3 regions of the Xanthomonas sp. NCPPB 3570 genome follow, and region 3 is predicted to be linked to each of the others. Evidence: predicted binding sites of a transcription regulator. Region 3 holds the regulator's gene; each other region holds the start of a gene.
The links. The regulator HrcA, encoded in region 3, represses chaperone genes, less so after heat shock. The targets are predictions, from matches to a motif close to TTNGCACTCNNNNNNNNNGAGTGCNAA.

Region 1: rpoH (RNA polymerase sigma factor RpoH) is a predicted target of HrcA. The motif match lies at 3,642-3,668, and genes of this name have one in related genera.
Region 2: AC1PLR_RS19350 (co-chaperone GroES) is a predicted target of HrcA. The motif match lies at 5,891-5,917, and genes of this name have one in related genera.

Annotation. Positions count from the first base shown of each region.
Region 1 is NZ_CM161513.1:726,271-736,674, reverse strand. Features, by position in the region: gene AC1PLR_RS03245 (VanW family protein) at 1-466, opposite strand, end outside; gene AC1PLR_RS03240 (NAD(P)/FAD-dependent oxidoreductase) at 659-1,963, shown strand; gene AC1PLR_RS03235 (trimeric intracellular cation channel family protein) at 2,022-2,639, shown strand; gene rpoH (RNA polymerase sigma factor RpoH) at 2,753-3,631, opposite strand; gene ung (uracil-DNA glycosylase) at 3,851-4,582, opposite strand; gene AC1PLR_RS03220 (response regulator) at 4,608-5,450, opposite strand; gene ftsX (permease-like cell division protein FtsX) at 5,458-6,402, opposite strand; gene ftsE (cell division ATP-binding protein FtsE) at 6,399-7,085, opposite strand; gene rhlB (ATP-dependent RNA helicase RhlB) at 7,159-8,916, opposite strand; gene trxA (thioredoxin TrxA) at 9,119-9,460, shown strand; gene rho (transcription termination factor Rho) at 9,702-10,404, shown strand, end outside.
Region 2 is NZ_CM161513.1:4,493,485-4,503,888, forward strand. Features, by position in the region: gene AC1PLR_RS19330 (TonB-dependent receptor) at 1-1,669, opposite strand, end outside; gene AC1PLR_RS19335 (FecR family protein) at 1,996-3,039, opposite strand; gene AC1PLR_RS19340 (RNA polymerase sigma factor) at 3,036-3,590, opposite strand; gene groL (chaperonin GroEL) at 3,760-5,406, opposite strand; gene AC1PLR_RS19350 (co-chaperone GroES) at 5,554-5,841, opposite strand; gene AC1PLR_RS19355 (endonuclease) at 6,119-7,894, shown strand; gene cutA (divalent-cation tolerance protein CutA) at 8,023-8,355, shown strand; gene AC1PLR_RS19365 (protein-disulfide reductase DsbD family protein) at 8,360-10,404, shown strand, end outside.
Region 3 is NZ_CM161513.1:2,733,219-2,743,622, forward strand. Features, by position in the region: gene AC1PLR_RS11910 (prephenate dehydrogenase) at 1-1,107, opposite strand, end outside; gene pdxY (pyridoxal kinase) at 1,104-2,024, opposite strand; gene dnaJ (molecular chaperone DnaJ) at 2,455-3,585, opposite strand; gene dnaK (molecular chaperone DnaK) at 3,744-5,669, opposite strand; gene grpE (nucleotide exchange factor GrpE) at 5,813-6,334, opposite strand; gene hrcA (heat-inducible transcriptional repressor HrcA) at 6,501-7,559, opposite strand; gene recN (DNA repair protein RecN) at 7,671-9,332, shown strand; gene fur (ferric iron uptake transcriptional regulator) at 9,550-9,972, opposite strand; gene AC1PLR_RS11950 (outer membrane protein assembly factor BamE) at 10,076-10,404, shown strand, end outside.

The sequences.
Region 1 (10,404 bases), 2.0 Mb from region 3:
GGCCCTGCCGCAGCGCCGCGTCGTAGATCGCATTGGACACCTGGCACAGGCCGCCACCGATCGACGGCACCAGGCAGCCCTCGCGCAGTTCGCGGCCGGCGACGAAGCCGCGGCGGCGGGTGGCACGACCGAGCTGGCGCCAGAAGCTGAAGGTGGCCCCGGCCGGCACCTCCACGCCGTGCAGCGCACGCGCGGCCAGGCGCAGGTTGTGGATCTTGCCGGCCACCAGCTGCGGTGCGGTCTCCTCGCTGTCGGGCCACAGCGCGGTGACCGATTCGGCACAGCTGCCGTCGGCGATCGCCAGGCCGGCGTCGCGGCGATGCCGGCGCGGACCGTCGCGCAGATCGTGCAGCGCGCGGCGCAGTTGCAGCGCGCGGGTCTTGGCCCTGAACAGCAGGCTGCGCCAGCGCGACGGCAGTGGCGCCTGTGGCGGCGCCGACGCGCGCGGCTTCACTGTCGCTGGCATGACCGTGCGTCCTCCCTGTCGCTGACCGCGCTTGGCATCGCGCTACTATACGAGCATGCAGGTCCGGCCCTCGACGATCGCGCAGCGCCCCACTGGCCGCGCGCGTTTCCGTGGATCGGTGCGCCACGCGCGCCCACGACCTTCGCGCCGACACCGGACGCCCCCTTTCCCCTCCCCCTCCTGGAGTCCTGCATGGACGACACACGCGTGCCGCACCTGATCGTGATCGGCGGCGGATTCGCCGGCTTGTGGGCCACCCGCGCCCTGGCCAGGACGCCGCTGCGCATCACCCTGATCGACCGCCGCAACCACCACCTGTTCCAGCCGCTGCTGTACCAGGTCGCCACCGCCGGCCTGTCGGCGCCGGACATCGCCGCGCCGCTGCGGCAGATCCTGCGCCACCAGGACAACGTCGAAGTGCGCCTGGGCGAGGTCGTCGACATCGACAAGCAGACGCGGCAGGTGCGCCTGGCCGACGGCCAGACGCTGGCCTACGACTACCTGCTGGTCGCCACCGGCGCCACCCACGCCTATTTCGGCCACGACGACTGGGCGGCGCACGCGCCGGGCCTGAAGACCCTGGACGACGCGCTGCAGTTGCGCCGGCACCTGCTGCTGGCATTCGAGCGCGCTGAAGCGGAAACCGACCCCGCCGCGCGCGCGGCCTGGCTCAGCTTCGCCATCGTCGGCGGCGGCCCCACCGGCGTCGAACTGGCCGGCACCCTGGCCGAGATCGCGCGGCACACGCTGAAGCACGAATTCCGCCGCATCGACCCGGCCGAGGCGCGGGTGCGGCTGATCGAGGCCGGCCCTCGGGTGCTGTCCTCCTTCCCCGAGCACCTCTCGGCCAAGGCGCAGAAGCAGTTGGAAAAGCTCGGCGTGGAAGTGCTGACCGGCGTGCCGGTCGCCGACATCGACGCCAGCGGCTATCGCCTTGGCAGCACCTTCGTGCCGGCGCGCACCGTGGTCTGGGCCGCCGGCGTGGCCGCCTCGCCGCTGGCGAAGACACTGCAGACGCCGCTGGACCGCAGCGGCCGCGTGCAGGTGCAGCCGGACCTGAGCGTGCCGGGCCATCCGGAACTGTTCGTCGCCGGCGACCTGGCCGCGGTGCAGCAGGCCGACGGCCGCCCGGTCCCCGGGGTGGCGCCGGCCGCCAAGCAGATGGGCCGGCACGTCGCCGACACCCTGCGCCGGCGGCTGCGCGGCGACACCGCCAGCGTGCCGTTCCGCTACGCCGACTACGGCAACCTGGCCACCATCGGGCGCATGGCCGCGATCGTGCACCTGGGCCGGCTGCAGCTCTCCGGCGTGCTGGCCTGGTGGTTCTGGCTGGCCGCGCACGTGTTCTTCCTGATCGGCTTCCGCAACCGCGTGGTGGTGCTGCTCAACTGGGCCTGGGCGTACTGGAGCTACCAGCGTGCTGCGCGGATCATCCTCGGCGACCCGCCCGCAGCCGAGGCAACGCAGGCACAGGCCGCGCCACCCAAGGACAGGTGACACTGCAGGGCCGGGCTGCGATCCTAGCCGGCCTTTTTGCTGCAGCGCAGTGCCCGTCTTGGCGACCTTCCTGTTCCTGCTCGACCTGCTGGGCACCTTCGTGTTCGCGATCAGCGGCGCCACCGTCGGCGTGCGCCATCGCCTGGACCTGTTCGGCGTGCTGGTGCTGTCGTGCGCGGCCGCGGTCTCCGGCGGCATCGCCCGCGACGTGCTGATCGGCGCCACCCCGCCGGCAGCGCTGGCCGACGTGCGCTATCTCGGTGTCGCCTGCCTGGCCGGGCTGCTGGCCTTCTACCGCCACCACACGGTCGAGCGCCTGCGCAATCCGGTGCAGATCTTCGATGCGATGGGCCTGGCGCTGTTCGCGGTCTACGGCACCAGCAAGGCGCTGGCGTTCGGCCTGGGCCCGCTCAGCGCGACCCTGCTGGGCATGCTCAGCGGCATCGGCGGCGGCATCGTCCGCGACCTGCTGGTGGCGCGCACGCCGGTGGTGCTGCAGGCCGAGCTGTACGCGGTGGCGGCCCTGCTCGGCGGCGGCGTGGTCGCCGCAGCGCAGGTGCTGCACCTGCCGCAGCCCTGGGGCCTGGCAGTGGGCGCGGTGCTGTGCTTCGGCCTGCGCTTCATGGCGATCCGCTACGGCTGGCACCTGCCGGTGGCGCGGCCGCCGGAGTCGTAGCCGATCGCGTGCGCGCCGGCAGTCGCCGATCCCCGAGACAGCCCAGGCACAAACAGAAAAGGCCCGGCGATGCCGGGCCCTTTCGCGCGTTGCAAGCAATCGCCGCAGGCGACTCAGGCGACGAACAGCGCCTTCATCTTCTTCAGCGCGTTCGCCTCGATCTGGCGGATGCGCTCGGCCGACACGCCGTACTCGTCGGCCAGCTCCTGCAGGGTGATCTTGCTGTCGGCATCCAGCCAGCGGCGCTTGATGATGTCGCGCGAACGCGCATCCAGTTCCGCCAGGCCTTCGCGCAGCAGCTGCAGCTGGTTATCCTCGCTGTCGGCGCGCTCGTAGGCCTGCGAAGGATCTTCCTCGTTGGCCATCAGGTACGCGGCCGGCGACGGCGGCGCGTGGTCATCGTCCTCATCGGACGGCGCATCGAAGCCGATGTCGCGACCGGACAGGCGCGACTCCATCTCCATCACCTCGCGCTCGGACACGTTCAGGTCCTTGGCCACGGCGGTGACCTCGGCCGCGTTCATCCAGCCCAGGCGGGTCTTGGACTTGCGCAGGTTGAAGAACAGCTTGCGCTGCGCCTTGGTCGTGGCGACCTTGACGATGCGCCAGTTCTTCAGGATGTATTCGTGCATCTCGGCGCGGATCCAGTGCACCGCGAAGCTGACCAGGCGCACGCCCATGTCAGGGTCGAAGCGCTTGACCGCCTTCATCAGGCCGATGTTGCCTTCCTGGATCAGGTCGCCCAGCGGCAGACCGTAGCCGTTGTAGCCACGAGCCACGTGGACCACGAAACGCAGGTGGGAATGGACCAGTTCGCGGGCCGCATCCAGGTCTTCCTGGTCGCGGTACCGCACCGCCAGTGCGCGTTCCTCGTCGGACGTCAGCACCGGGATCTGATGCACGGCGCCGATGTAGGCATCCAGCGAACCGAGCGGACTGGGAATCGGGAGGTTGTTGGCAACCAAAGCGTTGGAAGTAAGAGTCTGGCTCATAGGGCTCATCTTAGCAGTCTACTAATTGGACTGCTGGGTACAGTAAAAAGTTCCTGTGTTCTGTTTATGCAACATATGAATCAGGAATGACACTGCAGCACAAGCCACTGAAACAATACGGAAGCATCGCGGCTTCCATCTTCTGACCACCAAACTACCATCCAGTTCGCGAAAACGACGTCCACATGCGGTGGACGCCGCGCCCTGTCCAACCGGGGTTCAGGCGCCGCGCAACGCCGCTTCCAGCTCCGCGCGCGGCGGCAGACTCCAGTCGATGGGGGCGGCGCCCCGGCGCTTCAAGTACTCGTTGGCCGCGGAGAAATGCTTGCAGCCGAGGAAGCCGCGGTGCGCCGACAGCGGCGAGGGGTGCGGGGCCTTCAGCACGCGGTGGCGGCGGGTATCGATGACCTTGCCCTTGGCCTGGGCATAGCTGCCCCAGAGTAGGAACACCAGGCCCTCGCGCTCGCGGTTGAGGGTCTCGACAACGTGGTCGGTGAAGCCCTCCCAACCCTTGCCCTGATGGGCGCCGGCGCGGCCCTCCTCTACCGTCAGCACCGCGTTGAGCAGCAGCACGCCGCGCTGCGCCCACGGCAGCAGGCAGCCGTGGTCCGGCCGGCGGATGCCCAGGTCGTCCTCGATCTCTTTATAGATGTTCAGCAGCGACGGCGGCACCGGCACCCCTGGCAGCACCGAGAAGCACAGCCCGTGCGCCTGGCCGTAGCCATGGTAGGGGTCCTGGCCGAGGATCACCACCTCCACCTTTTCGAACGGGGTGGCGTCGAAGGCGGCGAAGATCTGCCGCCCCGGCGGGAACACCCGCGCGCCGGCGGCCTTGCGCTGGCGCAGGAACGTGGCCAGTTCGCGCATCTCCGGGCGCAGCAACCAGTCGCCGACCTGCGCCTTCCATGACGGCTCCAGCTGGATCCGGCTTTCGTCTTCGTTGTTGCTCATCGTTTCCAGGTTCGGAACATCGGGGTCAAAAGCTCACGGCGATCTCGTCGAGCCGGGCCAGGCGCAACTGGAACAGCACCTTGGTGACCAGCAGGCGCTCTTCGATCGGCTTCTGCACCAGGTCGTTGGCACCGGCGCGCAGCAGCTCGGACTGGGTATGCGGGTTGCTGTCGCCGGTCATCACCAGCACCGGCATGCGCCGCTTGCCGTAGGCGAAGTCGACGCGGATGCGCTGGACCACATCCCGACCGTTGAGCTCGCCCTTCAAGGTGACGTCGGTCAGCACCAGGTCGATGCGGCGGGTGGTGCGACCCAGCGACTCGGCGGTGAGCAGCGCGAATGCGTCCTCGGCGCTGAGCACGTGCACCACGTGCAGTTGCTGGCGCTCGAGCATGCGCTTGGTCGCCTCGGCCACCACCCGGCTGTCCTCGACATAGAGCACGGTGGCGCCGGCCACCGGCTGCGGCTGCACGTAGCCGCGGATGAAGGTGGCCAACGCCTCGTGGCCGAGCGCCTTGTCGAAGTAGTCGGTGACGTACTCGGTGAAACGGCGCTCGACCAGGTGCTGCTGGGCGTCGCCGGAGACCACGATCACCGGCACATAGGCCTGGCCGGCGGCTTCGCGCACGCTGCGGGCCAGGGTCAGGCCGTCGCCGTCGGGCAGCCCCAGCGAGGTGGTGACCAGGTCGACCGGGCCGGCCTCCAGCGCCGCGCGCGCCTCGGCGATGCTGGCGCAGCCGACCACGGTCACGTCGGGCAGTTCGCGATGCAGCACGTCGGCGATCAGCTTGCGCACCAGCTTCGAGCCATCGACCACCATCACCCGGGGGGCGGCGCTGATCAGATGCTTGAGCTCATGCCCGGCCATGTGCGCCTCAGGTGTCGGTGGGCCGCGTCTGGCGCAGAAAGTGGCCGGTCACCAGCCAGGCGCCGAGCCAACCCAGCAGCAGGGTACCCAGCAGCACGAAGCCGGCGTGCAGCGCGTCCAGCCCGTGCAGCACGAAGTGGCTGCCGTAGCTGTCGGCCAGCGCCGCCAGCGGCTGGCCCAGGGCCATGCCGGAGGCGGCGAGCAGGCCCAGCGCCAGCACCCCGGCGCCGAAACCGTACCAGGCGCCCAGGTACAGGAACGGACGACGGATGAAGCCGTCGCTGGCGCCGAGCAACTGCAGCACGCCGATCTCCTCGCGCCGCGACTGGATGTCCAGGCGCACGGTGTTGCCGACCACCAGCACTGCACCGGCGCCGAGCAGCAGCGACAGCACCTGCACCAGGCGTTCGCCGAAATGCAGCCAGCCGTCCAGGCGCTTGCGCCACAGCGCGTCGTGCTGAACCAGGTCGGCCTGCGGCAGCGCGGTCAGCGCCGTCGCCAGCGGGGTGTCGTCGGCCGCGGCCGGGGTGACGATCAGCAGCGTCGGCAGCGGGTTGTCCTGCAGCGCGTCCAGCGCTTCGCCCAGGCCGGCGCTGTCGCGCAGTTCGGCCATGCCCTCGGCGGGGGTACGCAGCGTCACCGCGGCCACGTCGCCACGGCCGCGCAGGGTCTGCGCCAGCGCCTGCGCCGCGGCGGCGTCGACGTCGGTCTTCAGGAACACGTTGATGTCGCGCGACTGCTGCACGCTGCCGGCGAACTGCTTGAGGTTGTCCAGGGCGATCGACAGACCCAGCGGCAGGGTCAGCGCCAGCGCCATCACCGCCATGGTCAGCAGCGTCGCCCACGGCTTGCGCATGGCGCGGCCGAGGCTGTAGACGATGCTGTGCAGGTGGTGATCCCACCACACGCCCAGCCGCGAGGGCGCCGCGGCGCCGGCGTTGCGCGCGCTCATTCGGCCAGGTCCTGCGGCGAGATGTCGTCGATCAGGCGGCCGTGGTCCAGGATCAGCACGCGCTTGCGCATCTGCTTGAGCAGGGCCAGGTCGTGGCTGACCACCAGCACGCTGGTGCCGCGGGCCGGCAGTTCGGCGAACAACTGCATGATTTCCGCGGCCAGGGTCGGGTCGAGATTGCCGGTGGGTTCGTCGGCGACCAGCAGCCGCGGTTCGCCGACCATCGCCCGGGCGATGCCGACGCGCTGCTGCTCGCCGGCCGACAGCTGCGAGGGCAGCGCCTTCTCGCGGTGGCCCAGGCCCATGCGCTCGAGGACCGAGCGCACGCGCTTGCCGATCTCGGCGCGACGGGTGCCGCGCAGGATCAGCGGCAGCGCGACGTTCTCGGCGATGCTGCGGTCGGTGAGCAGACGGTGGTCCTGGTAGACCGCGCCGACCTCACGCCGGTGCAGCGGCACGCGGCGGCCGCGCACCTTCAGCAGGTTGCGCTCGCCGAACAGCACGGCGCCGCGCGAGGGCCGCTCGCTCAGGTGGATCAGCTTGAGCAGGGTGCTCTTGCCGGCACCGGAATGGCCGGTGACGAACAGCATCTCGCCCTCCTCGACCTCGAAGCTGACGTCCACCAGCGCCGCGTGGCCGCCGGCGTACTGTTTGCTGACATTGTCGAACCGCAGAACGCTCATCCGGCGATTATGCCGGAGCGGCTGGGGTGTTCGTCCACCGCGCGCGTCGCGCGCGGCGGACGGCCGGTCCGGCTCAGGAGCTGGACACCAGCGAGCGCAGCTTGCGGCCCAGGCGGGTCAGGAACGAATCGTTCTTCGCCGCCGCACCACGCTCGGCCTGGCGCGCAGCCTTGACCGGGGTGGCCACGACCTGCACCGGCTTGGCCGGGGCCGCGGTCGCCGGCGCGGCGCTGCCGTTGCCGGCCGGTGCACCCTCGGCACCTTCCAGCGGGCGCCCGCCGCGACGGCGACGGCGCTTGCGCGGCGGACGCTCGCCCTCGACCGCGGGCGCTGCGCCCTCGGCCGGCGCAGCACGCGGCGGCTTGGGAGCAGGCGCCGGCGCCGCTACGGCCGGCGCAGTGCCGTCGGCCGCAGCGGCGGTGGCATCGGCCGGACGCGGCGTGCGCGGACGCCGCGGCTTGCCGTCGGCGCTGCGCGACTCGCCACGGCCGCCCGGGCCGCTGCGACCGCCGCCGGGCTTGCCGCGACCGCCGCCGCGACGCTGCTCGTCGGCCTCGCGCTGTGCGCGGGCCTCGCGGAAGATCTCGCCGATGCTCTCGTCACCCTCGGCCTCGGCGGCCTCGCCCTCCACCGGCGCGCGCGGGGTGCGCGGCAGCGCCACCAGCAGCTCGGCGGTGACCGGCTCGACCGGGATCTTCTGTTCGATGTAGGCCTCGATGTCCGGCAGGCTCATCGCGTAGCGCTCGCAGGCGAAGCTGATCGCGTCGCCCTCCTCGCCCAGCCGCGCGGTGCGGCCGATGCGGTGCACGTAGTCCTCGGCGTCGAACGGCAGGTCGTAGTTGTAGACGTACTTGACCCCGTCGATGTGCAGGCCGCGCGCGGCCACGTCGGTGGCCACCAGGATCTCCAGCTGGCCCTTCTGGAAGCGGTTGAGCAGGGTCTCGCGCTTCTTCTGCGGCACGTCGCCGGACAGCACGCCGACCCGGTAGCCGTTGCGCTCCAGCGAACGCGCCACGCGCTCGACGAAGGCCTTGGTGTTGACGAACACCATGGTCCGCGCGCCCTCGCTGCGCGAGAGCAGGCCCAGCAGCAGGGTCAGCTTCTCCTCGTCGGAGGGGAAGTAGATGCGCTGGCGCACGCGCGCGGCGGTGATGCTCTCGGTCTCGACCACGAGCTTTTCCGGCTCGTTCATGTGCTCGTAGGCCAGCTCCAGCACGCGGTGGCTGAGGGTGGCCGAGAACAGCAGGGTCTGGCGGGTGCCGCGCTCGGGCATGCGCCGCAGCAGGAAGCGGATGTCCTTGATGAAGCCCAGGTCGAACATGCGGTCGGCTTCGTCGAGCACGCAAATCTCGCAGGCGTGCAGCGACACCACCTTGTGCTGCTTGACGTAGTCGATCAGCCGGCCGGGGGTGGCGATGATCACGTCCACGCCCTGCTGCAACAGTTCGCGCTGCTTGTCGTAGTCCACGCCGCCGTAGACCAGGGCGAAGCGCAGGCCCAGTTCGGAGCCGAACTTGACCGCGTCCTTGTGGATCTGGATCGCCAGTTCGCGGGTCGGGGCCAGGATCAGCGCGCGCGGATCCTCCGGCTTGCGGTCGGCCAGCGCCGGACGGCTGAGCAGGCGGTTCATCACCGCCACCAGGAACGCCAGGGTCTTGCCGGTGCCGGTCTGGGCCTGGCCGGCCACGTCGCGGCCCGGAAGGGCCACCGGCAGGGTCAGCGCCTGGATCGGGGTGCAGCGGGTGAAGCCGGCGCTTTCGAGGCCTGCGAGCAGCGCAGGATGCAGGTCGAACGCGGAAAAAGTCACATCGGTCAGCGGTTTGTCGCTCATCATTCCATCTTCGTGAGGCCACCCCGCCCGAAGCGTAAGGTCGCGGCTTGCATCGGTCCCGGCAGCGTCGCACACTGGCGTCTTCCATGCCGGGTCGCGCGACAGGGGGAATCCCTTGAGATCGCCGCGCAATGCCCCAGTTTACCGCAATGCGGCGGCCACCCGGTCCGGCCAGTCGCATTGGCCCAGGAGAACCCCCAAAGTGAGCGACAAGGTCCTTTACGTCGGCGACGCCGATTTCGATGCCACGGTGCTGCAGTCCGACGAGCCGGTCCTGGTGGACTTCTGGGCCGAGTGGTGCGGCCCGTGCAAGATGATCGCGCCGGTGCTGGATGACCTCGCCGACGCCTACGACGGCCGCCTCAAGGTCGCCAAGGTCAACGTGGACGAGAACCGCGCCACCGCGATCAAGTACCACGTCCGCTCGATCCCGATGCTGCTGCTGTTCAAGAACGGCCAGATCCAGGCCACCCAGATCGGCGCAGTCGGCAAGGGCCAGCTGACCCAGATGATCGACAAGACCCTGGGCAGCAGCGCCGCCTGACGCCCGCTGCCGGCACCGCTCCGCAACCGGAGCGGCGCCGCGGCAGTCCCGCCGGCGCTGCATCGCCGGCGGCTGAATCGCCCGCAAACGCCTGCTTGCCGTGCCTGCGTGGCGGTGATAGTGTCGATGCATCCGGTGGCATTCGCACACCGCACCCCCTCTGGAAGATTCTCTCCCAGACCTCCTCCCAACCCCGTATGCCCCCACGCTGGGCGCTCGCACTCTTAGCGAGGAACACCACTTGTCCGATCACACCATGTCCGAACCCGGGAGCGCCGACGCCCCCGCCGAGAAGCGCGTGCGCAAGCCGCGCGTCAGCAAGGCCGCGAGCGGCGCAGAAGGCGCCGCCGAGCACGGCGCGCCGGCACAGCCGACCCTGCCGCTGAATCCCGCGCCCGCGCCTGCGCCCGTCCAGACCGAGGCGCCGCGCGCCGCGGCCCCGGAGTCGGCCCCAGCCCCGGCCGCCAGCGGCGGCCAGAACCACGGCGGCGGCGACGCGCCGGCCCATCAGGGCGGCGGCCAGGCGTCCGAAGGCGGCGAGCCGCGCGAAGGCCGTGAGCCGCGCGACGGCGGCAACAACAACCGCTTCAACAATCAGAACCAGAACAACCAGAACAACCAGCAGGGCAACCGCCGCGATCGCTTCCGCAATCGCCGCGACCGCGACCGCAACCAGCGCGGCGGCGACCGCTTCCAGGACAACGGCCTGCCCAGCGACAACGGCGGCAACGAGCCGTTCGTGCCGCGCCCGCACGCCAGCGTGCCGGAAGGCTTCCCGATCTACTCGCTGAGCGATCTGAAGAAGATGCCGGCGCAGAAGCTGCTGGACATCGCCGAGCAGCTCAACATCCAGGACGGCGTGGCCCGCGCGCGCAAGCAGGACGTGATCTTCGCCCTGCTGAAGGTGCTGACCCGCCACGGCGAAGGCGTCGCCGCCGACGGCG
Region 2 (10,404 bases), 1.8 Mb from region 3:
TGACGTCGGTCAGCAGCGCATTGCCGATCTGCTGCTGGCGCAAGGTGAAGTGGCTGAAGCTCAGGCCCAGCGACACGTCGTGGCTGCTGCCGCCGGACATCTCGAACAGCCGTCCCAGGCGCAGGTCGTTGACGAAGTCGCTGTAGTGGGTCTGCGTGCTCGACCAGGTGTTGATCATGGTCAGGCCGGCGGTGGAGGCCGGATCGAATGGGGTGTTGGTGCCGGCCAGCACGTAGCGCAGCGAGGCGGTGCCCGGGAACGCGGCGCGCGCGGCGGCCAGGCGGCTGCTGAGCACGCTGGCCGCGTCCACCGGAGACCCGTTGAACAGCGCGTTGAAGCCCACGTCGCCATCGACGTAGCGCGCCTTGTCGCTGAGCCGCCAGCCGTTGGCGAACTCGGTGTCGCCGCCCACGGTCAGGGTGCGGGTGACCGGATGCACGCCATCGGCCAGGTCGCGCGTCTCCACGCGGTTGCCGCCGTTGCCGTCCAGCGTGCGGATACGCACGTTGCGGAAGCTGTCGCTGACGAGCGTGCCGGTGGACGGGTCGATCAGGTCGGCCAGCGAATCGCCGTTGCGCGGATCGGCCAGCGGGATCGCGCTGTAGAACACGCCGCGGTCGTTGAGGTATTTGAAGTCGGCGAAGAACTTGCCGAAATCGAACTTGTAGGTGCCGCCGACCTTGATCTGCCCACCCTGGTTGCCGTTGCCGAAGCCCGGATCGCGCAGGCCGTCGCTCTGCCGGTAGAAGCCGCTGATGGCATAGAGCAGATTGTCGTTGCCCTGCACCGGCCCGGACGCGGTGGCATCCATGCGCGCCAGCGCGTTGGCCCCGCCGGTCAGCTTGACCGCGCCCTTGGCGGTGTCGGTGCCGTGGTTGGTGATGAAGTTGAGCACGCCGCCGGAGGCGTTGTTGCTGTAGATCGGCGCGGTGCCGCCGCGCACGATCTCCGCATCCTGGGTGCCCAGGTCCAGCCGGTACACCTCGTCGATCTGCAACTGGCGCTCATAGTTGGACTCGAACAGCGGCAGGCCGTCTTCGAGCACGTCGAGCAGGCGGAAGCCGGACCACGGCAGGCCGCGGATCACCACGTTCTCGCCGCCGGCTTCGCCACCGGAATTCTCCACGGTGACACCGGGCACCGAGCGCAGCATGTCGACCATGCTGCGCGGCGCCTGTCCGGCGATCGTCTCTGCGCTGACCGTGGAAATCGCGTACGGGGCGAGGAATTTCGGTCCCTGGGTGGCGGTGCCGGTCACCACGATCCGGTCCAGGTCGATGGCACCGGCGGCAGCCGGGGAGGCGGTCGCGCTGGTGGCGGGCACTGCAGCCGCGTGCACGATCACCGTGTCGCCGTCCAGGCGGAAGCCCAGATCGGTGCCTCGCAGCAGGCCGCTCAGCGCCTGCCGTGGATCGCCGGCGACGCTGCCGCCGGGGCTGCGCTTGTCGCGCAACAGCGCCGGATCGGCGATCACCTGCAGGCCGGTGGCGCGCGAGAACGCGGCCAGGGTGGCGCCGAGATCGCCGGGCGGCAGGGTCGCGGCGGCCGGCGTCGCGGCGGCGGCCGACGGTGCGATGGCGGGCAGCGCCACCAGCGCGGCCAGGGCAGCGGCCAGCGCGGTGGCGCGCGGAGAACGGATGGCACAACGGAAGGAGCGGCGGGGCGGCATGAGCAAGGTCGTCGTCGGGTCGCCAACGTGGCGTGGCAAAGGACAAAGACGCCGCAACGCGCCGATCCCGACAGGGGATTGCATGAATTTTTTGTGACGCGTCGCAGCACCTCACGGTCGCTTGGCCGGCGAACCGGCCGCGTGGACAGGCGCCGCGCGTCGTCGCGCGGCCGTTCGCTCCAGCGCGATCACTGATGCGCGATGGCGCCCGCCGGCCACTCCACCGTCGCGTGCACCATCGCGTTGCCCTGACACTGCCGGCGACGGCAGCCAGACCCGGCACGTCGCGCCTGCCCGCGCACGCAACGCCGCGACGGCGACGGCGACTACTGTGGCGCGGCGGCGCGTTCCACGCGGATGCCGTCGGCGCGCCGCTGCAGTTGCAGCGGATACAGCTGCGCCAGGTGCATGAGGGTCTGCTCCGGCCGGTCCAGGCGGAAGCGTCCGGACACCTGCAGCGCACCCAGCGCCGGATCGGCGAGCACGATTGGCTGCGGCGAGCGCCGATTGAGTCGCTCGATCAGCCGCGCCAGCGGAATGCCAGCAGTCTGCAGCCAACCCTCGCGCCAGTCGCCGGCCTGCGGATCGAAGCGCGCCAGCGCGCCCAGGCCGGTGCCGGCCGTGTCGATGCGCATGCCGGCCGCCAGCACCTGGTGCGCGGCGCCGTTGTCGATCTCCACCCGCCCCGAATACACCGACAGTTCGCTGGTGGCGCCATCGCGCGCCAGGTTGAAGACGGTGCCCAGCACCCGTACCCGCGCCGGGCCCAGATCCACCTGGAACGGGCGCTGCGGATCGTGGGCGACATCGAAGAACACTTCGCCGCGCTCCAGCGCCACCTCGCGCCGCTGCGCGCGTAGTTGCACCCGAACCCGGCTGGCACCGTTGAGGGTAAGCACGCTGCCATCGTCCAGGCGCAGCACCTGGGTCTGTCCGGGCGCGGTCGTGGCCACGATCGGTGCCGGATCCGGGCGCAGCCGCGGCCACAGCAGCACGGCCAGCATCGCCAGGCCGGCGGCCAGCGCCGCCGCCAGCGACCGCCAGTCGCGGCGCGGACGTCGTGCGCCGCTTGTCGGCGCGACGGCTCCGGCGACGGCGGACGCGGCCGACTCGTGGACGGCAACGGCAGCCACCCCGGTCGCCTGCGCTGGCGCCTCGGCCTGCACGTGGTAGGCGGCCAGCGCCTCCAGCAGCGCCGCATCGTGGGCCAGCACCCACAGCGCATCGAAGGCAGCGCGATGCGCCGGATCGGCAGCCAGCCAAGCTGCCAGCCCGGGCGGATCGCCGCCCGTCGTAGCCAGCGCGCGCGCCACCCAGTCGGCCGCGGCGTCCTGCACCGCGTCGTCGGCGGTGTTACTGTCCGGCCTCATGCCGCGTCCTCCGGGCCACGTCGGCGCGGCGTGGTGGCAGGTGGCGGCACCGCGTCGCCGCGCGCCACCGTTTCCTGCAGCCAGCGCAGGCCGCGGCTGACGTGCTTCTCCACCGCCGCCTCGCTCAGCCCCAGCGCCTCGCCGATCTCGCGGTAGCTCTGCCCGCGCAGGCGGCTGCGCACGAACACCTCGCGGCGCAGCGGCGGCATGCCCTGCAGCGCGCGGGCAAAGGCCTCCACGCGTTGCCGCTGCATCGCCGCTTCCTCCACGCCCGGCGCCGGGCTGGGCACCTCGTCGTCGATCGGCTCGGTACGCTGGCGCTGGCGGCGGCGCAGGTGGTCGTTGAGCAGGTTCAGCGCGATCGCGCGGGCCAGCGCGGCCAGGTCGGTGACCGCGTGGTCGCGCGCGTACACGACCACGCGCAGGAGGGTCTCCTGCACCAGGTCCTCGGCCAGCGACCAGTCGCCGGTACGGCGGAACAGGAAGCGCTGCAAGGCCGGCCGGTGCTGGTCCAGCCGATGCGGATCGAGTTGGCAGACCGGGGCGACCATGACCGCTCGCAGAGGCTGGGCGAGCGCAGCTTATAGCGCATCGGGGTTCCACCACGATGACCGTCACGCGGTGCGGCAGGCCGCCATGCCGCCGGCACAAAAAAAGAGCCCCGCATCGCTGCGGGGCTCCTTTCGACTGCGTGGAACGGGTCGGCCGAGGCCGGCTGGATCAGAAATCCATGCCGCCCATGCCGCCCATGCCGCCGCCCATGCCGCCCGGAGCGGCCGGCTCTTCCTTCTTCGGGGCCTCGGCCACCATCGCTTCGGTGGTGATCATCAGGCCGGCGATCGAGGCGGCGTTCTGCAGCGCCGAACGGGTCACCTTGGTCGGATCCAGGATGCCGAACTCGACCATGTCGCCGAACTCGCCGTTGGCGGCGTTGTAGCCGAAGTTGCCGCTGCCTTCCTTGACCTTGTTGAGGATCACGGACGGCTCTTCGCCGGCGTTGGTGACGATCTCGCGCAGCGGCGCTTCCATCGCGCGCAGCGCGATCTGGATGCCGTGGGTCTGATCTTCATTGGCGCCCTTCAGCTCGCCGATCGCGCTCAGCGCGCGCACCAGCGCCACGCCGCCGCCCGGGACCACGCCTTCTTCCACCGCCGCACGGGTCGCGTGCAGGGCGTCTTCGACGCGCGCCTTCTTTTCCTTCATCTCGATCTCGGTGGAGGCACCGACCTTGATCACCGCCACGCCGCCGGCCAGCTTGGCCACGCGCTCCTGCAGCTTCTCGCGGTCGTAGTCCGAAGAAGTCTCTTCGATCTGCGCCTTGATCTGCTTGATGCGCGACTCGATCGCCGAGGTGTCGCCGGCGCCGTCGATGATGGTGGTGTTCTCCTTGGAGACCTGCACCTTCTTGGCGCGGCCCAGGTCCTTGATGGTCGCCTTCTCCAGCGCCAGGCCCACTTCCTCGGAGATCACGGTGCCGCCGGTCAGCACGGCCATGTCTTCCAGCATCGCCTTGCGACGGTCGCCGAAGCCCGGAGCCTTGACCGCCACGACCTTGACGATGCCACGGATGGTGTTGACCACCAGGGTCGCCAGCGCCTCGCCTTCCACTTCCTCGGCGACGATCAGCAGCGGCTTGCCGGCCTTGGCCACGCCTTCCAGCACCGGCAGCAGGTCACGCACGTTGGAGATCTTCTTGTCGTGCAGCAGCACGAACGGGTCGTCCAGGTCGGCCTGCTGGCTCTGCTGGTTGTTGATGAAGTACGGCGACAGGTAGCCGCGGTCGAACTGCATGCCCTCGACCACGTCCAGCTCGTTCTCCAGGCCCGAGCCTTCCTCGACCGTGATCACGCCTTCCTTGCCGACCTTCTTCATCGCGTCGGCGATGATGTTGCCGATCGACTCGTCGGAGTTGGCGGAGATGGTGCCGACCTGGGCGATGGCCTTGTCGTCGGCGGTGGGCTTGCTGATCTTCTTCAGCTCGGCCACGGCGGCCACGACGGCCTTGTCGATGCCGCGCTTGAGGTCCATCGGGTTCATGCCGGCGGCGACCGCCTTGGAACCTTCGCGGATCAGCGCCTGCGCCAGCACGGTGGCGGTGGTGGTGCCGTCGCCGGCGTTGTCGGAGGTCTTGGACGCGACTTCCTTCACCATCTGCGCGCCCATGTTCTCGAACTTGTCGGCCAGTTCGATTTCCTTGGCGACGGAGACGCCGTCCTTGGTGATGGTCGGGGCGCCGAAGCTCTTCTCGAGCACGACGTTGCGGCCCTTCGGGCCCAGGGTGGCCTTGACGGCATTGGCGAGGATGTTGACGCCGCGCACCATGCGCGAACGGGCGTCTTCACCGAAACGGATATCTTTGGCAGCCATGTTGAGTTACCTCGGGAATAGGGAATGGAGAACAGGGAATAGGCAGATCAAGAGCGGGCGGTCGGGACGGGATGGAAATCGCGGGCGACGAAGGCGCCTTGCCGATTCCCGATTCACCATTCCCGATTCCCGCGATCGGCGGCGCTGTTAGCCGACGATCGCCAGCACGTCGTCTTCGCGCAGCACCTTGTACTCGACGCCTTCGGCCTTGTAGCTGGAACCGGCGTACTGGCCGTAGATGACCTTGTCGCCGACCTTCAGCGCCGGGGCGCGTACGCTGCCGTTGTCCAGCGGCTTGCCGGCGCCGACGGCCACGACTTCACCCTTGGTGGACTTTTCCTTGGCCGAATCCGGGATCACGATGCCGCCGGCGGAGATTTCGTCGGCTTCGATCGGCTTGACTACGACGCGGTCGTGAAGCGGCTTGATGCTCATTGAGTGAGACCTCTTAAGTGATTGATTGGTCTAGGAAAGGCCGGCGATGTTAGCACTCGCACATGACGACTGCCAGCAACGCTCGCGAAAAAACCCGGTAAGGCCGGGATGCGCCTGATGTAGTGCCGTGGCGGGGGCTTTCAAGGGCCAGGGGCAAAAATTTTTTGCCGAAGACGTGCGTTGCATGCCAAGCAGTGACCGAATCCTGTCACAGTGTCACAGAGTCGGGCTAGGCTGGGCGGACCCAGGGGGGATCCATCACCAAAAGGAGTTGTCGATGAAGCCATCCGCCGTTGCGCTGCCGCTGGCCTGCCTGCTCGCCCTTGCCGGGCCGGCCCAGGCCGCCGTGTTCATCAACGAATTGCATTACGACGATGCCACCGCCGCCGGCGACACCGGCGAAGGCGTGGAGATCGTCGCCACCGCCGGGGAGAGCCTGAGCGGCTACCGCGTCTACCTGTACAACGGCAGCAACCCCGGCTCGGCCACCGTCTACGCCAACAGCGCGGTGCCGGCCGGCAACCTGGTCAGCTGCGGCGGGCAGGTACGCATCGCCACCGTCAGCTATGCCAGCAACGGCATCCAGAACGGGCCCAACGACGGCCTGGCGCTCGTCGACGGCAACGGCCAAGTGGTGCAGTTCCTCAGCTACGAGGGCGCCATCACCGGCGGCGGCGGCCCCGCCGCGGGCATGACCAGCCAGAACCTGCCGGTCAGCGAGAGCAACAGCACCCCGGCCGGCACCTCGCTGCAGCTGCGCGGCAACGGCAGCGCCGCGGCCGATTTCAGCTGGAGCGACAGCGCCACCAGCACCTTCGGTGCCTGCAACAACGGCCAGACCTTCGCTGGCGGCGGCGGCAGCAATGCCGCGCCGACGGTGACCGCCACCACCCCGACCCAGGGCGCCACCGACTTCCCCGCCGCCGGCGACCTGGCGGTGACCTTCAGCGAGGCGGTGAGCCTTGCCAGCGGCGCGTTCGGCCTGAGCTGCCAGCAGTCCGGCAGCGTGGCGCTGACCTACCCCAGCAGCGGCACCCAGTTCGCGCTGTCCACCAACACCGCGCTGAAGGCCGGCGAGAGCTGCACCCTGAGCATCGTCGCCGCACGCGTGAGCGATGCCGACGGCGCGCATCCGGCGCAGGATCGCAGCGTCGCCTTCACCGTGGCCAGCGGCTCGGGCGGCGGCAGCGGCGCCGGCACCTACTATTCGCACGTCAACACCTCCAGCCCCAGCCAGCTGCGCTGCTCGCTGCACGAGACGATCAAGGGCCACACCGTCTATCCGTACAGCAGCAGCTCCGGCACCGATACCTGGGCCATCCTGGAGATCGCCGACGAGGATCCCAACAACAGCCAGCGCGTCCTCGACGCCTACCGCAACCGCAGCTACGCCAAGGGCACCGATCGCGCCGGCAGCGGCAGCGGCCTGAAGTACAACCGCGAGCACAGCTGGCCGAACTCGCTGGGCTTCGGCACCGCCACCGGCAACAAGGGCCTGCCCTACGCGCCGTACACCGACACCCACATGCTGTACCTGACCGACGCCACCTGGAACGCCGACCGCGGCAACAAGCCCTACGCCAAGTGCGACAGCAACTGCGGCGAGCGCGCCACCGAGGCCAACGCCGGCTTCGGCGGCGGCAGCGGCCGCTACCCGGGCAACTCCAACTGGGTGCGTACCCCGGACGGCAACAGCGGCACCTTCGAGGTGTGGGACCACCGCAAGGGCGACATGGCGCGTGCGGTGATGTACATGGCGATCCGCTATGAAGGCGGGGTCGACGCCAAGACCGGGCAGTCCGAGCCGGACCTGGAGCTGACCGACGACCGCAGCAAGATCGTCAAGACCTCGTCCTCGCCGGCCTACATGGGCCTGCTGTCGACGCTGATCGCGTGGAGCCAGCAGGACCCGCCGGACGACGCCGAGCGCGCCCGCAACGAGGTGATCTACAGCTTCCAGGGCAACCGCAACCCGTTCATCGACCACCCGGAGTGGGCGACCTCGTCGCTGTTCACTTCCGCCAAGCCCGCCAGTTGCCAGTTGGTCAACTGAGCCGTTGTCTCGCCCGCTGCATTTGCAGCGGGCGGGATTCGGGATTCGGGATTGGGGATTCCGAGCGGCGCCGGCTTTCCCCACGGGCGCCGCCAAAGCGCGGCCGGCATCCCTATACTGTCGGCCGCATGTCCGCGCCCGCCCTCCGCTTGCTGCTCAGCACCTGCCCCGACCCGGCCAGCGCCGCGCGGGTCGCCCAGGCGCTGGTCGACGAGCGCCTGGCCGCCTGCGTCAGCCGCCTGCCCGGCGTGCAGTCCACCTACCGCTGGCAAGGCGAGGTGGAACAGGGCGAGGAAGTGCTGCTGCTGATCAAGACCGCCGCCGACCGCCTGCCCGCCCTGCGGCAGCGGCTGTGCGCGTTGCACCCCTACGAGGTCCCCGAACTGGTCGAACTCGAGGTGACCGGCGGCCTGCCGGCCTACCTGCAATGGGTGCATGCCGAAACCCGTGAGGAACCGTAAGCCGATGACCCTGCTGCACCGCCTCGCCGCCCTGTGCCTGCTGGCCGTGGCCGCCTTCCCCGCCCTGGCGATCAGCGAAAAGGACTTGCTGCCGGTGGACCAGGCCTTCGCGCTCAGCGCGCAGGCGCCCGAACGCGGCCGCATCGCGCTGCACTGGGACATCGCCAAGGGCTACTACCTGTACCGGCACCGCATCGCGGTGAAGGTGATCGGCGGCTTCAGGCCCAACCCGACCCTGCAGTTGCCGGCCGGCCACAAGAAGACCGACCCGTACTTCGGCGAGGTGGAGACCTACCGCGACGCGTTGAACGCGGTGCAGAGCGGCATCGCCGACCCCGGCACCGACCGCGTGCAGGTCGAGGTGCGCTACCAGGGCTGCGCCGATGCCGGCGTGTGCTACCCGCCGCAGAAGCGCCTGCTCGAAGTGACCCTGCCGGCTGCCACTGCCACTGCCACCGCCACCGCCGATGCCGCGCCGCCGGCGGCGACGGGCGGGCTGCCGGGCAGCGGCCCGGGCGCGGGCAACGGGGCCAAGCCGCTGTTCGGTCCCGGCCCCGGCGCCGCTGCGGTGCAGGGTCTGCCGCTGCCGTCGGACCAGGCGTTCCATTTCGAAGCCATCGCCAACGACGGCAATACGCTGTTGCTGCGCTTCACCCCGGCGCCCGGCTACTACCTCTATCGCGACCGCACCGCGCTGGCGCTGGAGGGCGCGCCCGGCATCCGCACCGGTATGCCGCGCTGGCCGCAGGGCAGCTCGCACCAGGACGAACACTTCGGCAAGGTGGTGGTGTACTTCGACCAGACCGAGGTCACCGTGCCGCTGCAGCGACAGCGCGCCGATGCCGCCGCCGCGACCCTGGTGGCGACCTTCCAGGGCTGCCAGACCGACGGCATCTGCTATCCGCCGATGACCCGGCGGGTGAAGCTGGCGCTGCCCAAGGGCACCGTCACCCCGGCCGACCAGGCCGAGGTCAGCCCGCTGCTGGTGACGCCGCTGGACAGCCGCCAGGCCGACGCCAACGACGCGGCCGCGGCCACCGATGCCGATGCCTTGCCGGCGACGCCGGACGCCTCCGCGCACAACGCCGCGCGCAGCGCCGCACCGCCGCCGGCCACGCAGAACCTGCTGTGGATCCTGCTGCTGGCGCTCGGCGGCGGCCTGCTGCTGAACCTGCTGCCGTGCGTGCTGCCGATCCTGTCGCTGAAGGTGCTGGGCCTGGCGCAGAGCGGCGAGAGCCGCGGCCGCGCCCGCAGCCATGCGCTGTGGTACACGCTGGGCGTGCTCGCCTCCTTCGCCGTGATCGGCGGCATCGCCGTGGCCGCGCGGCTGCTGTGGGGCTTCCAGCTGCAGCGCCCGGGCTTCGTCGCGGTGCTGGTGTACCTGATGTTCGTGGTCGGGCTGAGCCTGTCGGGCGTGTTCACCCTCAGCGCCAACCTCGGTGGCGTCGGCCAGTCGCTGTCCACGCGCAGCGGCCCGGTCGGCGACTTCTTCACCGGCGTGCTGGCCTGCGTGGTGTCCAGCGCCTGCATCGGTCCGTTCATGGGCCCGGCGCTGGGCTATGCGCTGACCGCGCCGGCGGCGGCAGCGATGCTGGTGTTCCTGACCCTGGGCCTGGGCCTGGCGCTGCCGTTCCTGCTGATCGGCTTCGTGCCGTCGCTGGCCAGGCGCCTGCCCAAGCCGGGAGCGTGGATGGAGACGCTCAAGCAGGTGCTGGCGTTCCCGATGTACCTGAGCGCGATCTGGCTGCTGTGGGTGCTGGGCAAGCAGCGCGGCGTGGACGCGGTGGCGCTGCTGCTGATCGGCGCCACCCTGCTGGCGCTGGGCCTGTGGTGGTTCGAGCGCGCGCGCTGGCGCGACCACAAGACCGGCATGCGCCTGGCCGCCGTGCTGCTGCTGGCCGCCCTGCTGCCGGCGTGGGGCGTGACCCGGCTGCCGCCGCCCAGCGCCAGCGTCGAGCGCAACACCGTGGCCTATTCGCCGCAGATGCTCGACCGCCTGCGCACCGACAACCGCGTGGTCTTCGTCAACATGACCGCCGACTGGTGCGT
Region 3 (10,404 bases):
CGCCAGCACCCGCCCGATCCCACTGGCATCGATCTCCGCCGCCGCGCCGCGCACCGCCCCCGTATCGCTGGCCGGATCGAAGCCGAGCCGGAAATGCAGCTCGCCCGCTTGCGTGCGCGAGGAATGGATCGAAGCGAGATTCACCCCATGGCGCTCGAACACGTGCAACAGCGCGCGCAGTGAACCGGCGCGGTCCTCCGGCAGATAGACGCTGAGGGTGGACTGCTCGGTCAGGTCGGCCAGCAGATAACCGACGCGCTCGTAGCTGTAGTTGCCCTGCGCGATCGCCGCCTCGCCCAAGGCCTGCCGGTTGGCGTCGAGGAACTCGGCGCGGAATTGCGCGCGCGCCGCATCGTCGCCGCGACCGACCTGGTCGCGCAGCCGCGACAGCTGCGCGATCAGCCCGTCCAGCACATCGCCCACATGCGGATTGCCGAACTGGATGTCTTCGTAGATGGCCGGATTCAGGGCCAGGATGCGCGCGATGATCGCGGTATCCAGCTCGAACGAGGCCGAGCGGTACGGCAGCAGGGCCTGCAACGGCCCCAGCGCCGGCGCATGTTCGCGCAGCACGCCGGCCTGGGCCAGGTGCGTGGCGTGGACCATGGCCTGCACCAGCGCCATCACCTGGTCGTGGTGCGCGGGCGTGGTGTGCACGCACTCGCCTTCCAGCGCGGCGCACATGGTGTGCAGCCAGGGCTGCCACTGCGCCACACGCGCCTCGCACACCACCAGCACGCGGCCCTTGAGCGTGGGCGACTTGGGCGGCGCGGTCATCGGATGCAGCCCGGCCACTTCCGCCTGCGAGGCCAACATCGCCGCCACCGGCGCGGCCTTGACCGAGGTGACGTCCAGCCAGAGCTGATCGCGCTCGCGGCCGCCGGCGCGCTGCACGTACTCGCCGATCAACGCCGGCGTGTGCCGGATCGGCGCGGAGAAGATCAGCACCTGCGCCTGCTGCAGCAGCGCCTCCGGCGCCAGCGACTGCGGGTCGGCCGGATCGTGGCCGATCACCTGCAACTGCATGCGCTCGCGGAAGAAGCGGCTCAGCCAGCGGCCATAGGCGCCGGCACTGCCGACGATGCCGACGACCGGGCGCAGGCTCACGCCAGGCGCTCGGCGACGAAGCGCAGCGGCGTGGCCAGCGCAGCCGGCGCCGCCGCCAGCACGTCCAGTTCTTCCACGTCCGCGGCCAGGGTTGCCTCCAGCGCCGCGTGCACGCCGGCGATGGCGCGGCCGATCGCCGCCTCGAAGCTGTCGCCGCGCAGCAGGAAGGCCACCAGCAGCGCCATCAACACATCGCCGGTACCGGCGACATCCACCGGCAGCAATGGCGAGCACCAGCGGTAGACCGCCTCGCGGCTCACCGCCAGCGTCACCAGTTGCCCGGCATCGCCGCCGACGCTGTGCGCAAGCACCCATTCCGGACCGCGCGCCAGCAGCACGCGCGCCGCGGCGATCGCGTCGTCCTGCGCCAGCGCCGGCATGCCGGTCAGGCGGCCGAGTTCGAACGCATTCGGCGTCACCAGCCACGCGTGCGGCAACAGGCGCTCGGCGAAGATCGCCTCCAGGCCCGGCTCCACGTAGGGACCGGTGTGCGTATCGCCGATCACCGGATCCAGGCAGTAGCGCAGCGTCGGGCACTGCGGTAGCGTGGCGTCGAGCCAGTCGGCAAAGGCGGCGCCATTGCCGACGCTGCCGAAATAGCCGGACACCAGCATGCGCGCACGCTGCGACAGGCCACGTTCGCTGGCGCCGAGCAGCAGATCGGCGAACCAGTCCGACGGCAGCACCTTGCCGCGCAGCGTGGCGTAGAACGGCGCATTGCTCAGCAAGGTGGTCGGGATCTCGGCCACGCGCAAGCCCAGCGCGCGCAACGGCGGCACCGCCGCACTGTTGCCGGCGTGGCCATAGACGAGTTGCGACTGCACGGAAATGACGTCGACCGGCACCGGGCCGTCGGGCCGCTGGCGGCGGCCATGGATGAGATGATGTTCGGTGGCGTTGTCGACGGAAGCGTTCATCGCCGTAGTGTAGCGCCGGTGCAAGGGCGCTCAGCGGCGCATGCATGCGCGGTGTTGCGGGCGCTTTCAGCAACAACGGCCTCAGCTGCGACGCTCCGACGAGAAAGCGTCGCGGCTGAAGCCGCTCCTACAACGAGGGCATGATGCGGGGAGAAACCCATGCGCAGCCAGCATCGAAACTCCCATTCTCCGCTGCGCTGAGCGCGCGAAACATTTCAATGTGGGAGGGGCTTCAGCCCCCAACGCTTTACCGTCAACGCGTCGGGGCTGAAGCCCCTCCCACAAAGAGCGCTGCAGTAGCCAGACACGCTCGAGAAATCTCGAATCCCAAATCCCGAATCCCAGTCTTCAACAGCCGCAGGCTGTCATCCCGAATCCCGAATCCCGAATCCCCGGCTTTTCAGCAGCCGAATGGCTGATCATCCCGGCCTCACGACGTCATCCGGTCCCAGAACCCCTTCACGCCATCGATGAAGGTCGCCGACTTCGGCGAATGCTTGCGCGCGTCCTCGCCGGTGAAGGTGGACTCGAACTGCTCCAGCAGCTTGCGCTGGTCGGCAGTGAGGTTGATCGGGGTCTCCACCACCACGCGGCAGTACAGGTCGCCTTCGCTGCGGCTGCGCACCGAGCGCACGCCCTTGCCGCGCAGGCGGAACAACTTGCCGGTCTGGGTCTCGGCCGGGATGCGGATCTCCGCCTCGCCGCCCAGGGTCGCCACGCGCACGGTGTCGCCCAGCGCCGCCTGCGAGATGCGGATCGGCACCTCGCAGTGCAGGTCGTCGCCGTCGCGCTGGAAGATCGGATGCTCGCGCACCCGCACTTCCACGTACAGATCGCCCGGCGGGGTACCGGCGGGACCGGCCTCGCCCTCGCCCGACAGGCGGATGCGATCGCCGTTGTCGACGCCGGCGGGAATCTTCACCGACAGCACCTTGGTCTCTTCCACACGCCCGGCGCCATGGCACTCGCCGCACGGGTTCTGCACGATCTGGCCGCGACCGGCGCAATGCGGGCAGGTCTGCTGCATGGCGAAGATGCCGCGCTGGATGCGCACCTGGCCGCGCCCGTGGCAGGTGCCGCAGGTCTCGACCTTGCCATCCGCCGAGCCGCTGCCGTGGCAGTGCGCGCATTCGCTCAGGGTCGGAATCTCGATGCGGCGCTCGATGCCGGCCACCGCTTCTTCCAGGTCCAGCTCCAGCACGTAGCCGATGTCGGCGCCGCGCCGCGGCGCACGCCCGCCACCGCCGGCGCCACCGAAGATGTTGCCGAAGATGTCGCCGAAGATATCGCCCATGTCCGGGCCGCCCGGACCGCCGCCCATCCCGCCCATGCCGTGCTCGAACGCGGCGTGGCCGTGCGCGTCGTACATGCGCCGGCGGTTGCCGTCGGAGAGCACCTCATAGGCTTCCTTGCATTCCTTGAACGCGGCCTCGGCGGCGTGGTCGCCGGGATTGCGGTCCGGGTGGTACTTCATCGCGCAACGGCGATAGGCCTTCTTCAGCTCGTCGTCGCTGGCGGTGCGGGCCACACCCAGCACTTCGTAATAGTCGCGTTTGCTCATAGGGCGGGGATTGGGGATTCGGGAGTCGGGATTCGTTCAATGCAAAAGCGGAGAGCCTCAGCTCTTCCGCTTTTACAAACTTGATGGACAGGGATGGGAGTGGGAACCAACAGGCCAAGGCCTTCGCGAATCCCCAATCCCAAATCCCCAATCCCGGCTTACTTCTTGTCGTCCTTGACCTCGGTGAACTCGGCGTCGACCACGTCGTCGGACGAGGCCGAGGAGGCATGCGCGCCGCCGGCGTTGCCGCCCGGCTGCTGCTCGCCCGCCGCCGCGGCCGCGTACAGCGACTGACCGGCCTCTTCCAGCGCCTTGGTCTTGGCCTCGATCTGGCCCTTGTCGTCGCCCTTCATCGCGGTTTCCAGATCCGCCAGCGCCGACTCGACCTTGCCGATCACGTCGCCGCCAACCTTGCTGCCGTGCTCGGTGATCGCGCTGCGGGTGGCGTGGATCAAGCCGTCGGCCTGGTTGCGCGCCTGCACCAGCTCGTGGAACTTCTTGTCTTCCTCGCGGTTGGCTTCCGCGTCGGCGACCATCCGCTGGATCTCGTCGTCCGACAGGCCGGAACCGGCCTTGATCTCGACCTTCTGTTCCTTGTTGGTCTTCTTGTCCTTGGCCGACACGTGCAGGATGCCGTTGGCGTCGATGTCGAAGGACACCTCCACCTGCGGCAGGCCGCGCGGCGCCGGCTCGATGCCGGACAGGTCGAACTTGGCCAGCGACTTGTTGAAGCGGGCCTGTTCGCGCTCGCCCTGCAGCACGTGCACGGTCACCGCCGACTGGTTGTCCTCGGCGGTGGAGAACACCTGCGAGGCCTTGGTCGGGATGGTGGTGTTCTTCTCGATGATCTTGGTGAACACGCCGCCCAGGGTCTCGATGCCCAGGCTCAGCGGGGTCACGTCGAGCAGCAGCACGTCCTTGACGTCGCCGGCCAGCACGCCGCCCTGGATCGCCGCGCCCAGCGCCACGGCTTCGTCGGGGTTGACGTCCTTGCGCGGCTCCTTGCCGAAGAACTCGGCCACCGCCTGCTGCACCTTCGGCATGCGGGTCTGGCCACCGACCAGGATCACCTCGGTGATGTCGCTGGCGCGCAGGCCGGCGTCGTTCAGCGCGGTGCGGCACGGGTCGATGGTGCGCTTGACCAGGTCTTCCACCAGCGCCTCGAGCTTGGCCCGGGTCAGCTTGATGTTGAGGTGCTTCGGGCCCGACGCGTCGGCGGTGACGTACGGCAGGTTGACTTCGGTCTGCTGCGAGGACGACAACTCGATCTTGGCGCGCTCGGCGGCGTCCTTCAGGCGCTGCAGCGCCAGCGGATCCTTGCGCAGGTCGATGCCCTGGTCCTTGTTGAACTCTTCCACCAGGTAGTCGATGACGCGCTTGTCGAAGTCTTCGCCGCCCAGGAAGGTGTCGCCGTTGGTGGCCAGCACTTCGAACTGCTTCTCGCCGTCGACGTTGGCGATCTCGATGATCGACACGTCGAAGGTGCCGCCGCCCAGGTCGTACACGGCGATCTTGCGGTCGCCGCCCTGGCCCTTGTCCAGGCCGTAGGCCAACGCCGCGGCGGTCGGCTCGTTGATGATGCGCTTGACGTCCAGGCCGGCGATGCGGCCGGCGTCCTTGGTCGCCTGGCGCTGGCTGTCGTTGAAGTACGCCGGCACGGTGATGACCGCCTCGGTGACGGTCTCGCCCAGGAACGCCTCGGCGGTCTTCTTCATCTTCTCCAGCACCTGCGCGGAGATTTCCTGCGAGGCCAGCTTGCGCCCGTCGGCGGTGGCCACCCAGGCGTCGCCGTTGTCGTGCTGGACGATGCTGTACGGCACCAGGCCGATGTCCTTCTGCACTTCGGCGTCGGTGAACTTGCGGCCGATCAGGCGCTTGACCGCATAGAAGGTGTTCTTGGGGTTGGTGACGGCCTGGCGCTTGGCCGAGGCGCCCACCAGGACTTCGCCGTCCTTGGTGTAGGCGACGATCGACGGCGTGGTGCGGTCACCCTCGGAATTCTCGATGACGCGGGCCTTGCCGCCGTCCATGATCGCCACGCACGAATTGGTCGTGCCCAGGTCGATGCCGATGATCTTGCCCATTGCAATGACTCCTGAAAGGTCGTGTAGCCGGCCAGTGCCGGGATCTGGTTCGGATATAGGGATGGCCGCGGGTCATTCAAGCCATCGCCGCAAATTAGCGTTCCACGGCCGCCGCGCCGGGTTCAGGCGCGGGCGGCCGGCGCTCAGTCGTGCTTGGCCACCACCACCAGGGCGGGCCGCAGCAGGCGGTCGTTGAGCAGGTAACCCTTCTGGAACACCTGGATCACGTGGCCCGGGGCGACGCCCTCGGCCTCGGCCTGGCTGATCGCCTGGTGATGCTCGGGGTTGAACGGCTCGCCGGTCGGGTCGAGCAGGGTCAGGCCGTTGTCGGCGGCGACCTTGAGCAATTGCTTGTAGGTCAGCTCCAGGCCGTCGCGCAGCGGGCTGGGCTCGCTGCCGGCGGCGCTCAGCCCCGCATCCAGACTGTCGAACACCGGCAACAGGTCGCCGAGCAGGCGCTCGTTGGCGAACTTGCGCGCCTGCTCCACGTCGCGGGCGATGCGCTTGCGCTGGTTCTCCAGGTCGGCCCGCTCGCGCAGGGCGTCGGCCTTGACCAGGGCCAGTTCGCTGCGCAGCGTCTCGATCTCCGCCTGTAGCGGATCGGTCGAGGGCTGCTGCGCCTCGGTCAGGTGTTCGGAATCGAATTCAGGGTGCTCTTGCGTCATGTCCGGGTCCCTGGCGGGGTACGTCCCGCCTTACCGGACCACCTATGTGGGCGGTGCGGGCGGATTCAAGTGAATCCGGGGATTCGGGAGTCGGGATTGGGGATTCGCCTGGTACGGCGGGACGGTCGGCTGGCGGAGGGCGCTGCGGGCGCCCCCTGCGCGTGGCTCAGCGGTCGCTGGGCGGGGATGGGTCCAGGCGGGCGCCGAGGACGTCGGCGGCGGTCTGGACCAGGGGGATGACCCGGTCGTAGTCCATGCGCTTGGGGCCGATCACGCCCAGCACGCCCAGCACCTGGCCGCCGGCCATGTATGGAGCGGTCACCAGCGACACGCTCTCCAGCGGCACCATGCCGGTCTCTTCGCCGATGAAGATGCGCACGCCCGGCGCGCGGATGGTGCGTTCGAGCAGTTGCAGGATCTCGCGCTTGCTGGCGAAGACTTCGAACAGCTCGCGCAGCCGCTCCAGGTCCGACAGGTCCTGCACGCCCATCAGCTTGGTCTGCCCGGCCAGCACCATGTCGTCGCCGGCCGGGGCCAGCGCCTGCTCGGCCAGTTCGACACTGTGCGCCAGCAACTGCTCCATCTCGTCGCGCGCGTGGCGCAGGTCGCGCAGCAGGCTGGCACGGATGTCGGCCAGGGCGCGCCCGGCGAAATGCCGGTTCAGATAGTTGGCCACCCGCTCCAGTTCGGCCGGCTCGTAGGCCTTGCGCGGCTCGATGACGCGGTTCTGCACCTCGTTGTCGGCGAACACCAGGATCGCCAGCACCCGCCGCGCGTCCAGCGGCACGAAATCGATGTGCCGGAACGCGAACTGCTCGCGCTTGGGCGCGCTGACCACGCCGACGAAGTGGGTCATGGCCGACAACAGTTCCGAAGCGCTGCCCAGCAATGCCTGGGTGCCGGCGGCATTGGCCATCTCCGCGCGCAGCCGCGCCACCTCGCCTTCGGCCGGCGGGCGCATCTGCACCAGGCTGTCGACGAACACCCGGTAGCCGGTGGCGGTGGGCACGCGTCCGGCCGAGGTGTGCGGCGAGCTGAGCAGCCCGGCGTCCTCCAGGTCGGCGAGGATGTTGCGGATCGTCGCCGGGCTCACGTCCAGCCCGGCATGCCGGGCCAGGGTCTGCGAGCCGACCGGCTCGCCGTCGCGGATATAGCGCGAGATCAGCGTGCGCAGCAGCTGCCGGGCACGCGGATCGAGGCTGGAATGGACCGGGGAGGCGCGCATGGAATCAACCCGTGAGACTGGTCCTTAGATAATGTCTGCACGCCGGCTTGGCAAGTCATTGGCCCACCTACCCGCGCATGCTAGCGTTGCGCGGCTCCGGATGCAGACCCCATGCTCAGACATCTCTCGATCAAGGATTTCGCCGTCGTACGCGGCACCGAACTGGAATTCGGCCCCGGCATGACCGTGGTGTCCGGCGAAACCGGCGCCGGCAAGTCGCTGATGGTGGACGCGCTCGGCTTCTTGTCCGGGCTGCGCGCCGACAGCGGCGTGGTCCGCCACGGCGCCGACCGCGCCGAGCTGTCGGCCGAGTTCGTGCCGCCCGCCCAGGCGCGTGCCTGGCTGCGCGAGAACGAACTGGACGACGACGAACACTGCCAGTTGCGCCGGGTGATCCGCGCCGACGGCGGCTCCCGCGCCTGGATCAACGGCCGTCCGGTGACCCTGTCGCAACTGGCCGAACTGGCCGGCCACCTGGTCGAGATCCATGGCCAGCACGAACACCAGGCCCTGCTCTCGCGCGGCAGCCAGCTCGGCCTGCTCGACGCCTACGCCCGCAACGAGGCCGAACGCGCCGCGGTGCGCGCCGCCGCCGCCCGCTGGCAGGGTCTGCTCAGCGAGCGCGAGACCCTGCTGGCGCAGGGCGACGTCAGCGACCGCATCGGCTTCCTGCAGCACCAGCTGGCCGAACTGCAGCGCGAGGACCTGGACCCGGCGGCGATCGCCGCCCTGGACGCCAACCATCGCCGCCAGGCCCACGCCGCCGCGCTGATCGGCGCCTGCGAGGGCGCGGCGCAGCGGCTCAACGGCGACGAGGCGCCGGCGGTGCTGGACCTGCTGCAGCAGACCCGCCACGAACTCGGCAAGGTCGGCGAGTACGACCCGCGCCTGGCCGAGGTGCAGGCGCTGATCGACAGCGCCGGCATCCAGCTGGAGGAAGCGCTGGCGCTGATCGACCGGGTCCGCGACGACCTGGATGCCGACCCGGCCCAGTTCGATGAGATGGAACGCAAGCTCGGCCGCCTGCACGACCTGGCGCGCAAGCACCGGATCGGGGTGGACGCGCTGGCCGGGCACCGCGACGCCCTGCTGGCCGAGGTGGAAAGCCTGCGCGGCGCCGGCGAGCGGCTGGACGTGCTCGACGCCGAGATCGCCCAGGCCACCCAGGCCTGGCGCGACGCCGCGGCCGCCCTGACCGCCACCCGCGACCGCGGTGCGCAGGCGCTCTCGCACGACACCACCGCGCTGATCGGCGAACTGGGCATGGGCGGCGGCCGCTTCCTGATCCAGCTCGAGCCGCACGAGACGGAGCGGCCGGACCCCGCCGGCGCCGAGCGCGTCGAGTTCCTGGTCGCCGCCAACGCCGGGCAGCCGCCGCGCGCCCTACGCAAGGTGGCTTCCGGCGGCGAACTGTCGCGCATCTCGCTGGCGATCGAGGTCGCCGCGCTGGGCCTGGATGCGGTGCCGACCATGGTTTTCGACGAAGTGGACTCGGGCATCGGCGGCGCCGTCGCCGACATCGTCGGCAAGAAGCTGCGCGCGCTCGGCGAGCAGCGCCAGGTGCTGTGCGTGACTCACCTGCCGCAGGTCGCCGCGCAGGGCCACGCCCACTACCGGGTCAGCAAGGCGCCGGTCGAGGGCATGACCCAGAGCTCGGTGGAACTGCTGGCCCCACGCCAGCGCGAGGAAGAACTGGCGCGGATGCTGGGCGGCGTCGAGGTCAGCAAGGAAGCCCGCGCCGCGGCCAAGCGGCTGCTGCTCAGCGCGGGCTGAGCGGCTGGCGATCGGGCCGCGCTGCCAGCACCTGGCCGTGCGACCCTGCCCAGGCACCGCAGGTCACTGAAAGCATCAAAGGCCCCTCTCCCACCGGGAGAGGGGTTAGGGTGAGGGCTCGGTACGGAGCGACCCGCTGACGTTATCCACGCGGCGACACCCGGACCCTCATCCGCCCCTGCGGGGCACCTTCTCCCGGTGGGAGAAGGGAGAAGCCTCAGCCCTTCTTGCCGCTCGGCCGCTTGCTGCGCACGTACAGCACCAGGGAGTGCTCTTCCAGTTCGTAGCCGTGATCGGCGGCGATCTTGCGCTGCAATTCCTCGATCTCCGCGCTTTCGAACTCGATGATCTTGCCGGTGTCCACGTCCACCATATGGTCGTGGTGGCCGCCGCGGTCCAACTCATACACCGCCTGGCCGCCCTCGAAGTTGTGCTTGAGCACCAGCCCGGCCGCCTCGAACTGGGTCAGCACGCGGTACACGGTGGCCAGGCCGATCTCGTCGCCGTGGTCCAGCAGCTGCCGGTAGATCTCCTCGGCGGTCATGTGGTGCCGCGCCGATTTCTGCTCCAGCAGCTCAAGGATGCGCATCCGGGGGTGCGTGACCTTCAGGCCGACTTTGCGCAGATCGTGGGATTCCATGGCGTCTCCGTTCATAGCTGGTTTATCGCCAGCTGCCTGGGAATGGGTCGCGGCGGTCGCCGGGAGTGTATCATCGACGTGATTTCATTCAGCCATGTCCCCGATGCGCAATCTCCTGCTGGTCGCCGCTGTTGCCCTGTCCACCGCTGGCTGCGGCATCATTTACAAGCAGCCCATCTACCAGGGCAATCTGATCAAGCCATCGGCCGTGGAGCAGCTCAAGGTCGGGCAAAGCAAGCAGCAGGTCAGCGCGCTGCTGGGCAGCCCCTCGATCCCGGATCCGTTCCATGCGCAGCGCTGGGACTACACCTCCACCGAGCGGATCGATCGCGTCGGCCATACCGAGATCAAGAACTTCGTCGTGTTCTTCGACAACGACATGGTCACCCGCTGGGAAGGCGACTACTTCCCGGATCAGGACGAAGAGCTGGC